DNA from 3 places in the Furfurilactobacillus sp. WILCCON 0119 genome. Region 1 is predicted to be linked to each of the others. Evidence: predicted binding sites of a transcription regulator. Region 1 holds the regulator's gene; each other region holds the start of a gene.
The links. Region 1 encodes HrcA, which represses chaperone genes, less so after heat shock. Its sites were predicted from a motif close to TTAGCACTCNNNNNNNNNGAGTGCTAA; they were not measured.
Positions count from the first base shown of each region.

Region 2: a site for HrcA is predicted at 1,239-1,265, ahead of clpP (ATP-dependent Clp endopeptidase proteolytic subunit ClpP). Genes of this name have one in related genera too.
Region 3: a site for HrcA is predicted at 1,304-1,330, ahead of groES (co-chaperone GroES). Genes of this name have one in related genera too.

Region 1 is NZ_JBPCCV010000001.1:586,034-589,301, forward strand. Features, by position in the region: gene dnaK (molecular chaperone DnaK) at 1-95, opposite strand, end outside; gene grpE (nucleotide exchange factor GrpE) at 120-695, opposite strand; gene hrcA (heat-inducible transcriptional repressor HrcA) at 741-1,790, opposite strand; gene ribF (riboflavin biosynthesis protein RibF) at 1,979-2,944, opposite strand; gene truB (tRNA pseudouridine(55) synthase TruB) at 2,984-3,268, opposite strand, start outside.
Region 2 is NZ_JBPCCV010000002.1:220,029-223,296, forward strand. Features, by position in the region: gene ACRYI5_RS04615 (prenyltransferase) at 198-1,115, opposite strand; gene clpP (ATP-dependent Clp endopeptidase proteolytic subunit ClpP) at 1,298-1,891, shown strand; gene ACRYI5_RS04625 (TetR/AcrR family transcriptional regulator) at 2,078-2,659, opposite strand; gene ACRYI5_RS04630 (SDR family oxidoreductase) at 2,796-3,268, shown strand, end outside.
Region 3 is NZ_JBPCCV010000002.1:262,015-265,282, forward strand. Features, by position in the region: gene groL (chaperonin GroEL) at 1-911, opposite strand, end outside; gene groES (co-chaperone GroES) at 981-1,265, opposite strand; gene ACRYI5_RS04810 (redox-sensing transcriptional repressor Rex) at 1,512-2,171, opposite strand; gene ACRYI5_RS04815 (ABC-F family ATP-binding cassette domain-containing protein) at 2,512-3,268, shown strand, end outside.

The DNA of each region.
Region 1 (3,268 bases):
GGGTTAGCGATAATCTTTGGTTGACTACCTTCGAGCACAGCAACTGCTGAGTTCGTGGTCCCTAAATCAATTCCAATAATTTTAGCCATTTTTATAAACTTCCTTATTATTTAATCTAATTATTGTGCAACGACGACCATGGCCGGCCGTAACACACGATCCTTTAGCATGTAGCCCTTTTGCAACACCGTCACAACCGTTTCAGGCGTTTGACCCGCTTCTACTGGGACAGTTTGCACTGCCTGGTGAAGGGTTGGGTCAAACGGCTTGTTCAACGATTCAATTTCCGTCACGTTGTTTTGTGCTAACGCTGCTTGCAAATGATCGTAAACCATCTGAACCCCATGTTGCAACTGTTTAGCTGCTTCATCTTCAGCCGGCGTTTGTAGCGCCCGTTCAAGATTGTCCAATTCAGGGACAATATCATGGGCCAGTTGTTGACCATCATACTTCATCAACTGGGCCGTTTCCTTTTGGTTACGTTGCTGAATGTTGGCGATTTCCGCTTGTGCCCGTAGGTACTTATCTTCCATCGCGGCAACTTGAGCCGTTAACTCAGCAATTTCATCTTGTTCCACGGCTGCTTCTGGCTTTTTTTTGATGTCCTTTGCAGTTGGGTCCGTGGCCTGTGATGTTGTCGTGTCTGATGCACTTTCTGCTTGTTCAGCAGTTTGACTGTCATCTTTATGAGACAAATTTGCCACCTCCATTCATTTCATTTGTGATCATCCTCAATGCACTTAATCCTCATCAAGGTGTCGATAATAATCTAAAAGCTTGGCGGCAAGTTCCTCACGAAACGCCCCGACCAACCCGATCATCCGCGAATACGGCATCCGGGTTGGGCCAAGCACAGCAATCATGCCACGACCATGAGCCCCAACATCGTACGTGCCGGTCACCAAACTATAATCTTTCAACAAGTCATTCGTGATCTCGTCACCAATCTGGACTTGAACCTGACTGTCTGGTGGACTCAGTACGCTTGCGATGTCATCCGTTGTATCAAAGAGTTGGTACAACGACTTGAAGTCATGAAGGTCATGATTCGTCGAGAAATTCAGAAGGTTCAGTCGACCGCCAACAAAGTAACGGTCAGCCGCAGCTTTATCCAGCACTTGCCCAAAGAGATTCAAAAATCCGTTTGGCGTTTGCATGTACTGACTCACCTGGGCTGGAATCTCAACCCGTAATTTCTCCATAACCTGCGTTAATGGCAAGCCAACCAGTTGATCATTGATCAACCGGACGACCGCCTCAAGCTGGTCACTGTCCATGTCACGTGGCAGGACAAACGTCTGGTTCGCCACATCACCGCTATCCATGACCAAAATGGCCATGACCTGCCGGTTACCTAGTGGTACCAACCGAAACCCGCTTAAACGGGCATCAGCCTGTTCAGGCCGCAACGTAAACGCCGTGTACGACGTTAATTTTGACAACAGGTTAGCGGATTCTTCAACGATTTCATCAATCTTTGAAAATGAGCCACTCAACTCATTTTGAATCAGCTGAATGTCTGTATGATCCACCACATTGTCATTGACCAAGTGATCCACGTAATAGCGGTAGCCTGCTAAGGATGGCACCCGCCCAGAGGACGTATGTTCCTTTTGCACGTAACCCGCTTCTTCTAACGCCGCCATATCATTACGAATGGTGGCAGAACTCACGTGGATCGGTAGCCACGTTGCCAAGGCCTTTGAACCAACCGCAGCCCCAGTCTCCGTATATGCACGGACAATTGCTTGTAATACCATTTTTTGTCGATCTGTTATCGTCTTATTCACCCCTTTTAGCACTTACGCTATTTGAGTGCTAAGAACAGTTACTAATATAACAACTTGGTCAAAGAAAGTCAAACAAATTCATAATTCAATTTGACTTTTTTATTGGAAAAATTAATCAGCCGTTTGCCTATAAGAAAAGCCGGCTTACGACAGGAATGTCCTAAGCCGGCCCTTAAAAGCGAACGTCCCTAATCACCAATTGTTTCAAGAGGTTTGGCGTGATCAGCCATGAATGCTCTGGTCGCCAATGCATCCTGATCTAATTGTGCAACGAGGTCGTCGACCCCTGAAAACTTCACCTGATCACGGAGATGGCTTCCCCAGGCGACCACCACTTCTTCCCCATAGATCTGTTGATCAAAGTCCAGCAGATTGATTTCGATCGTCACGGGCCGGTGGTCACCAAACGTCTCATTGCGACCAATTGACGCCATGCCTGGGTACCACACGTCGCCTAATTTAAGCCACACCGCATAAATGCCGATGCCTGGGAGCCGTTCAGTCACCACGGGATCGATGTTTGCCGTTGGATAACCGAGTGTCCGACCACGCGCCTCGCCATGAACGACGATCCCGGTTGTTTGGTACGTGTACCCCAACAGTTGATTTGCGTCGGCCACGTCGCCGTCATCAATGGCCTGCCGAATCCGGGTCGAACTGTCCTTTGCATCCTTCACGGACACTTGGCCAACTTCCACAACGTCAAACCGCCCGTTCGCATACGCGGGGAGCTGCTTCATGCTGGCAACGTCAACCTTGCCGTACGTATGGTCAAACCCAGCCACAACGGCCACGGCGTGCAACCCGACCATGTAGTCGTCCACAAACGTTTGTGGCTGTAGCGCAGACAGTTGCGATGTGAAACTGACCCCGTAGACGATGTCGACACCCAGTTGCTTCAGTAACGCTAGCTTCCGGTCGAACCGGGACAGGTACCGAAACACCTCGGGATTATTTTGATAGACCAATGCTGGTTGGTGCGTATATGTCAGCACCGCTAACTTCACTCCCCGTTCATCGGCCAACTTTCGCGCCCGGTTAATGACCGTTTGATGACCGAGGTGAACACCATCAAAAAAGCCCATGGCTAACACGACCGGCGTGTCGGGAATTTGTGCCTGCTGATAGGGTTGTCGTAAATAAATGACTTGCACTGTTTTTTGCCACCTTTATGGAAACATTCTTTTCATTGATTATAGATGATTAGAAAACATCTTCAACGGTTTTGCCGCTTTACCGTCGGCAGAGCGTTGGTACAACGCTTTAACCTGACCGCCAAATCGAACGGCGACAACATCAGCATCGCCTAACACAGCGGGTTCAAGCCACCCCCCATTTGTGACTAACTGCCATTGATCTGGCGTTAAATCAACCATCGGGTAATGGGCCAACGCGTATTCGATTGGAAGAAGCTTGGCGTTAATTGTTTCGTCAGCCACTGCTTGTTCTACCGCCTCTAACGTTAACGCTTGTGATAA
Region 2 (3,268 bases), on a different contig from region 1:
CACTCACTCTCACCGGGATAACGGTCCGGTGGTGCCCGTTCATTAACGTCTTCAAGTAGTTCGCAAAAATGGCCCTGATCGGTTCGCAGCACCCACCGACTTCCTGACACCCAGACCATCCGCTACTCGGGATGAAAACACCTGATTAAATATTAATTAGAAAAATACCAGTTTTTGTCATTGATGTCAAACATTTTTTACAACCAGACGCCAAGGGCAAATAATACGGTGTACCCCACAAAGAACAACGCGGTGCTCTTCAGCACTGCCCCGTACGTTTTTTGTTTATCCTGAACAGCAAAGAACGGCTGAATGCCCCGCCACATTACTGGCAGCAACAGGACACTCAGTAACGTGGGCCACGGCGCGATTCCGGCAAAGAAGTTGACCAGTGGCCACAATGACCCAACAACCAGTAGCACTTTCATCAGGGCAACCGCCCGTTTTCGCCCAATAAAGTAGGCCAGTGTGTGCCGATGGTTCTTAATGTCTTCTTCCAGATCCGCTGTATTGTTAGACAGTTGGACCATGAAGAAGATCAGGGTCAACGGTAAGCATAATGTAAACGTGGTTCCAACCATCCCGATGGTAAACGGTTGATGACCATAAATACTAACGTAGACACAGACTAATTGAATCAAATACGAAATGGATAACGCCACAACTGCCTCACAAATTGGCATGGCGTTTAACGGTTTCGGTCCGGCCGTGTAAAAAATTCCGATGGCATAACCAATTAGTCCAAAGACGAGAATCGGCCACCCCGTCCGCATAATTAAGAACAAGCCAGGAACCGCTGACAAGGCGTACAAACTGGCAGCTAACCACCAGACACCTCGTAACGGCAATTGCAACCGCCCAAGTGGGTTGGTGTGCGCCGCATACCCTTCTCGATCGGCCGCATGAACGTAATCATAATAGTTATCCGACACGTTGACAGCTAAGTCAAAAATGAAAACATCCACTAAACACAATAAGACGTTCACCCAATTGACAATACCATACCGCGATTGCGCAATTGCCGCCCCCAAAATAAACCACACAATGTTTAATGGTGCGGTGTAAATTTCCGTTAATTCCACGAATATCGGCCACGTTAGCCACTTTTTCTTCATTCCGTTTTCCCCCTCAACTCTTGTACCTCTAAGGCTACCACATGTTCACGAAAAAATTGCGCACAAAAGCCGGGATTTTGTTTGACCTTTTTTGACCTTTGGGTTAAACTACAATTACGTTGATTAGCAGAGGACCATTATAAGTGCTAATCCACAACGCAAAATACAAGGAGGCCTCTCTCATGGCTTTAATTCCAACTGTTATCGAACAGTCCAGCCGCGGTGAACGCGCCTATGACATTTACTCACGACTGTTAAAAGACCGGATCATTATGGTATCTGGACCAATTGAAGACGACATGGCAAACGCCATCATCGCCCAACTTTTGTTCTTAGACGCCCAGGATTCTGACAAAGATATCTACATGTACATCAACTCCCCAGGTGGTGTGATCACTTCTGGGATGGCAATCTACGACACGATGAACTTTGTGAAGTCCGACGTGCAAACGATCGTCATGGGGATGGCTGCTTCCATGGCTTCCATCCTTGCCACTTCTGGTGCGAAGGGCAAACGTTTTGCCTTACCTCACTCAGAAATCTTGATTCACCAACCTTCTGGTGGTGCTCAAGGGCAACAAACTGAAATCGAAATTGTCGCAGAAGAAATTCTGAAGACACGGAAGATGATCAATGAATTGCTGGCTGAAAAGACTGGCCAAGACATTGAAACCATTAACCGGGACACTGAACGGGATAACTACATGACCGCTCAACAGGCCCTCGATTACGGTTTGATCGACCACATTATGCAAAACTCCAGCGAAATGAAGTAATGCGAAAAACACTGCCCGGTTAAATCCGGGCAGTGTTTTTTTTCGTTCATCAAAATCGCTTTAGATAGGCCTCAACTAGGTCGTTGGTCTGCCCCGCTTGATTGAGGGTCTTTAATTTCATCACCAAAATAAGCGATCCGTTACCGACATCATGCCAGTAACGGATCGCTTATTTTGGTTCGTTCGTTATTTCGCTAACACCGCCGCCATGATCATGTCACACACAGTGCTAAACGGCATGCTTGCCCGCGAATAAACACCCTGATTGAGGTTATCCACATGAAGTTTTACCGTTGAAAAAATGATGTTACGGTGCAAGGACAGATCCACTTGCCGAAGATCGTGGTTAGCGATTCCGGCTGCCAATAATTGTTGAACCCGGCTCGTTGCCACGATTGCCCGAACTTTCGGGGCGTCCACCGTTTCCTGACGCATCGTTTCCTTTAGCTTTTGGATCACGGTTATGCTTCCGGGATGAGCCACCGCATAGTCGAACAACTGTTGCAGATACAGCCGCAGGGTTGCTGCAAACGTTAGGTCGCTTACATCTAACGCCAAGTCGCCCTGATATAAATTGGTTAATTCGCGAATGTATAACGCCGTCAATAACTGTTCCCGGCTCGTAAAATAAACGTACAAACTGGACTGAGAAATCCCCGCTGCACGGGCAATCTTTGTTGTTGAGACGTCGCCAACACTCCCATCAATGATGAGTGTCGCTGCCGCATTTAAAATTGCTTGATATTTTTGTTCATCTTTCTTCTTCATAGGTTCTCATGTTACCGAGACCGGTTTAAAATGTCAATTGTTGACACCGATAGAGTTATCGGTTATGATAGCTAACAGATTTTATAAGCGATAATATTATCGCTAATTACATTTTGAACTCAAAAGAGGCATTCTCATGAAAATTTTTATTACTGGTGGTTCCGGCTTTATTGGCCAAACTGTTGTTAAAGATTTAGTTGAAAAAAATTATGACGTTGTTGGTCTTGCTCGCTCAGACCGTTCGGCGGCCATTCTCACCAGTCTTGGTGCAACCCCGGTCTCCGGGACATTGACCGACCATGACGTGCTTGCGCAACAAGCTTCGGCTAGCGATGGTGTCATTCATCTTGGGTTTACCAACGACTTCAATCATTATGACGAAGCTGTTAAACAGGACCAGGCAGCCATTAAGGCGATTGGGGACGCCCTCATCGGTTCCAATAAACCGTTTGTTAACACTTCTGGGACCCTGATGATCACAGATCTGGGCCGCCCTGCTCTGGAAACGGACTTCACGGCCCACCCAACGGATCGGGCCCTTTCGGAAGCTAACTCATTGGCTTACGCTGATCAAGGCGTCCGCGCCATGGTCGTCCGCCTGTCACCAAC
Region 3 (3,268 bases), on a different contig from region 1:
CCAAGGTCATCAGTCACAACGGTTCCGCCAGTCAAGGCAGCGATGTCTTCCAGTTGTGCCTTCCGCCGGTCACCAAAACCAGGCGCCTTAACGGCAACCACGTTGAATGTTCCCCGCATCTTGTTCAATACCAACGTTGGGAGTGCTTCACCGGTAATGTCATCGGCGATGATCAACAATGCACGGCCCTGTTCAACAACTGATTGCAATAATGGCAAGATGTCTTGGATGTTCGCAATCTTCTTGTCGGTAATCAGGATGTATGGGTTGTCTAAGTCAGCTTCCATCTTGTCGTTGTCGGTAACCATGTATTGACTCATGTACCCACGGTCAAACTGCATTCCTTCAACAACATCGGACGTTGTTTCGATTCCCTTAGATTCTTCAATGGTGATCACACCATCGTTACCAACCTTTTCCATTGCGTCGGCAATCAACGTCCCGACTTCTGGATCAGCGGCTGAAATGGACGCAATCTGAGCAATGTCAGACTTAGTCTTCACATCGTGGCTCATCTTGTGCAAGGCATCAACGGCGGCGTTGGTTGCCTTTTCGATCCCGGTGCGAATCCCAACAGGGTTTGCACCCGCCGTAACGTTCTTCATCCCTTCGTTAACGATGGATTGCGTCAACACCGTGGCGGTCGTTGTTCCGTCACCGGCGATGTCGTTTGTCTTGGAAGCAACTTCTGCCACCAACTTAGCACCCATGTTTTCGAAATGATCCTTTAATTCAACGGCCTTGGCAATCGTTACCCCATCATTTGTGATGGTTGGTGAACCGTATGTTTGTTCCAAAACGACGTTCCGTCCCTTTGGTCCAAGCGTTGTCTTTACTGTGTTTGCTAATTTATCGACCCCAGCGAGCATTGCGCTCCGGGCGTCTTCTGAAAACTTCAAATCTTTAGCCATTTTTCTGCCACCTCAACTGTATTTTAGTGTGCTGACACATGCTTATTTCGGTTTGTTAACGCTGCGTTGTTATTCAACAACCGCAACGATGTCTTTTTCATGGAGAACCAGGTAGTCATTACCGTTATCTGAAACTTGGGTTCCCGCATATTTGTCAAACATCACAACGTCGCCCGCTTTAACAAGTGGGGCAACCGTCGTTCCGTTGTCCAAAATCCGGCCAGTTCCAACTGAGATAACCTTCCCAGTTGTTGGCTTTTCCTGTGCATTACTTGCAAGGACAATGCCACCAATGGTCTGTTCTTCTTCTTCTGAAGCTTGTAAAATAACGCGATCTCCTAATGGTTTTAACACGTTGATTCCCTCCAATATCATTATTATAATCAGAGCTTTTAGCACTCTTATACGTTAAGTGCTAACAACATGCTCTATGATAACCATGCCGCTTTCTGAATGCAAGTGTTTTGGTCAAACTTAGTCAAAAAGTTTTTTCCCAAGCCACTGACGCCCCATTCACCAAGACATACGGCAACGTGAGCCAAATGTTTTTTGACAATAAAAAAACATCTGGCTCATTGTCCAAATGTTGTTAAACCGTGCTTATTCGTCGTCCTCTTCCCCATCGTCGCCACCTTCGTAATGGTCGATGAAGTAAATCAAGGTTTGTAATTCGTTTGTTAAATCGACGTTTTGAACCCGAATGTTGTCAGGAACCGTTAACCGCCGTGGCGTAAAGTTCAAAATTCCCTGAACACCAGCTTCAACCACTTGATTCGTCACGTCTTGCGCTGTGTCTTCTGGCACACTCACAATTGCAATTTCAATTTGTTGATCCCGCAACTGTTGTACCATCTCATCCAGTGGATAAATTGGCACACCACTTTGAACTGTATTAATGATGGCTTCGTTCACATCAAAAGCGGCACTGATCCGAACGTTACTGTTTTGGTGGAAGTTAAAGTTGAGCAATGCATGCCCAAGGTTCCCAACCCCGATCAATGCAACGTTAGTCAGTTGATCCTGATTTAAGATTCGTTTGAAGAATTCAAGTAATTTAGGCACGTCATAGCCGTAGCCCCGTTTTCCTAGTGCACCAAAATAGGAAAAGTCCCGCCGAATCGTGGCGGAATCCACCTTCACTGCTTCTGACAATTCTGTTGATGAGACGCGCATCTTATCTGCGTTGAGGAGAATGTTCAAGTATCGATAATAAATTGGCAACCGTTTTGCCGTTGCCCGTGGAATTCGTTGTTCAGCCACAGCAGTCACTCCTTTTCTTTCCGCACTTTGCGGGTTATCCTTGTGAAACTCGTTGTAAGGTAAATTATAGCATAGGGCCCCTTATTGTGAAGCATATTTCATATCAGCATTCGGGTATTTCGCAAAATTACAAGGGCATTTCACCATTTTTCAATGCGCAAAAGTGGCTTAAACCGGCGTTTCTTTTACTGATTAATTTTTAGACCACTTCTCGAGTGGTTACACGCGTTTATCCACCAATCATTAGTTCATTTCACGAACTTTTTGTCCCTTTCGCAATCCCACCCCACAACATGCTAAAATAGAACAAAGACTTTTATGATGTAGGAGACCTCAATTTATGCAAGTGCTTCAGGTGCAACAAGTTGCGCGACGTTTCGGCGCTGATACTTTATTTCAACACGTTTCAATGACCATTAACGACCGCGACCGTGTCGGTTTGGTGGGCCGGAATGGTGCCGGAAAATCCACCCTGCTGAAAATGATTGCTGGCATTACGGAGCCTGATGAGGGGACCATTTCCTCTTCAAAGGGCGCCACCATCGGCTACCTTCCCCAGGACGCCGGCTTAACCTCGAGCAACACCGTCTGGGACGAAATGCTCACCGTTTTTGCTCAGCAGCAGCGTCAGGAAGCCCAGTTGCATCAACTCGAAGCCCAAATTGCCGACCCCGCGGCTGATCATACCAGTACAGATTACACCCACTTACTAACCGACTACGACCAGTTGCAGCACGACTTCACAGAAAATAACGGTTATGGCTATCAGGCCACGATTCGTGGTGTTCTCCATGCCTTTCATTTCGATGAAGACACGTACGACCGTAACGTCACCAGTTTTTCTGGTGGGCAAAAGACCCAGCTTGCACTTGCCAAACACCTTCTTCAACGCCCAGACCTGCTGATTTTGGATGAACCAACAAACCATTTGGACATCCAAACGCTAAGTTGGCTAGAGGATTACCTGAAAACGTACCCGGGAGCCGTCCTCGTCGTTTCACATGACCGGTACTTTCTTGACCATGTCGTGACCACCGTCTACGACATGAACCAACACACGTTGACCCATTACACAGGAAACTACTCAGCTTATTTAA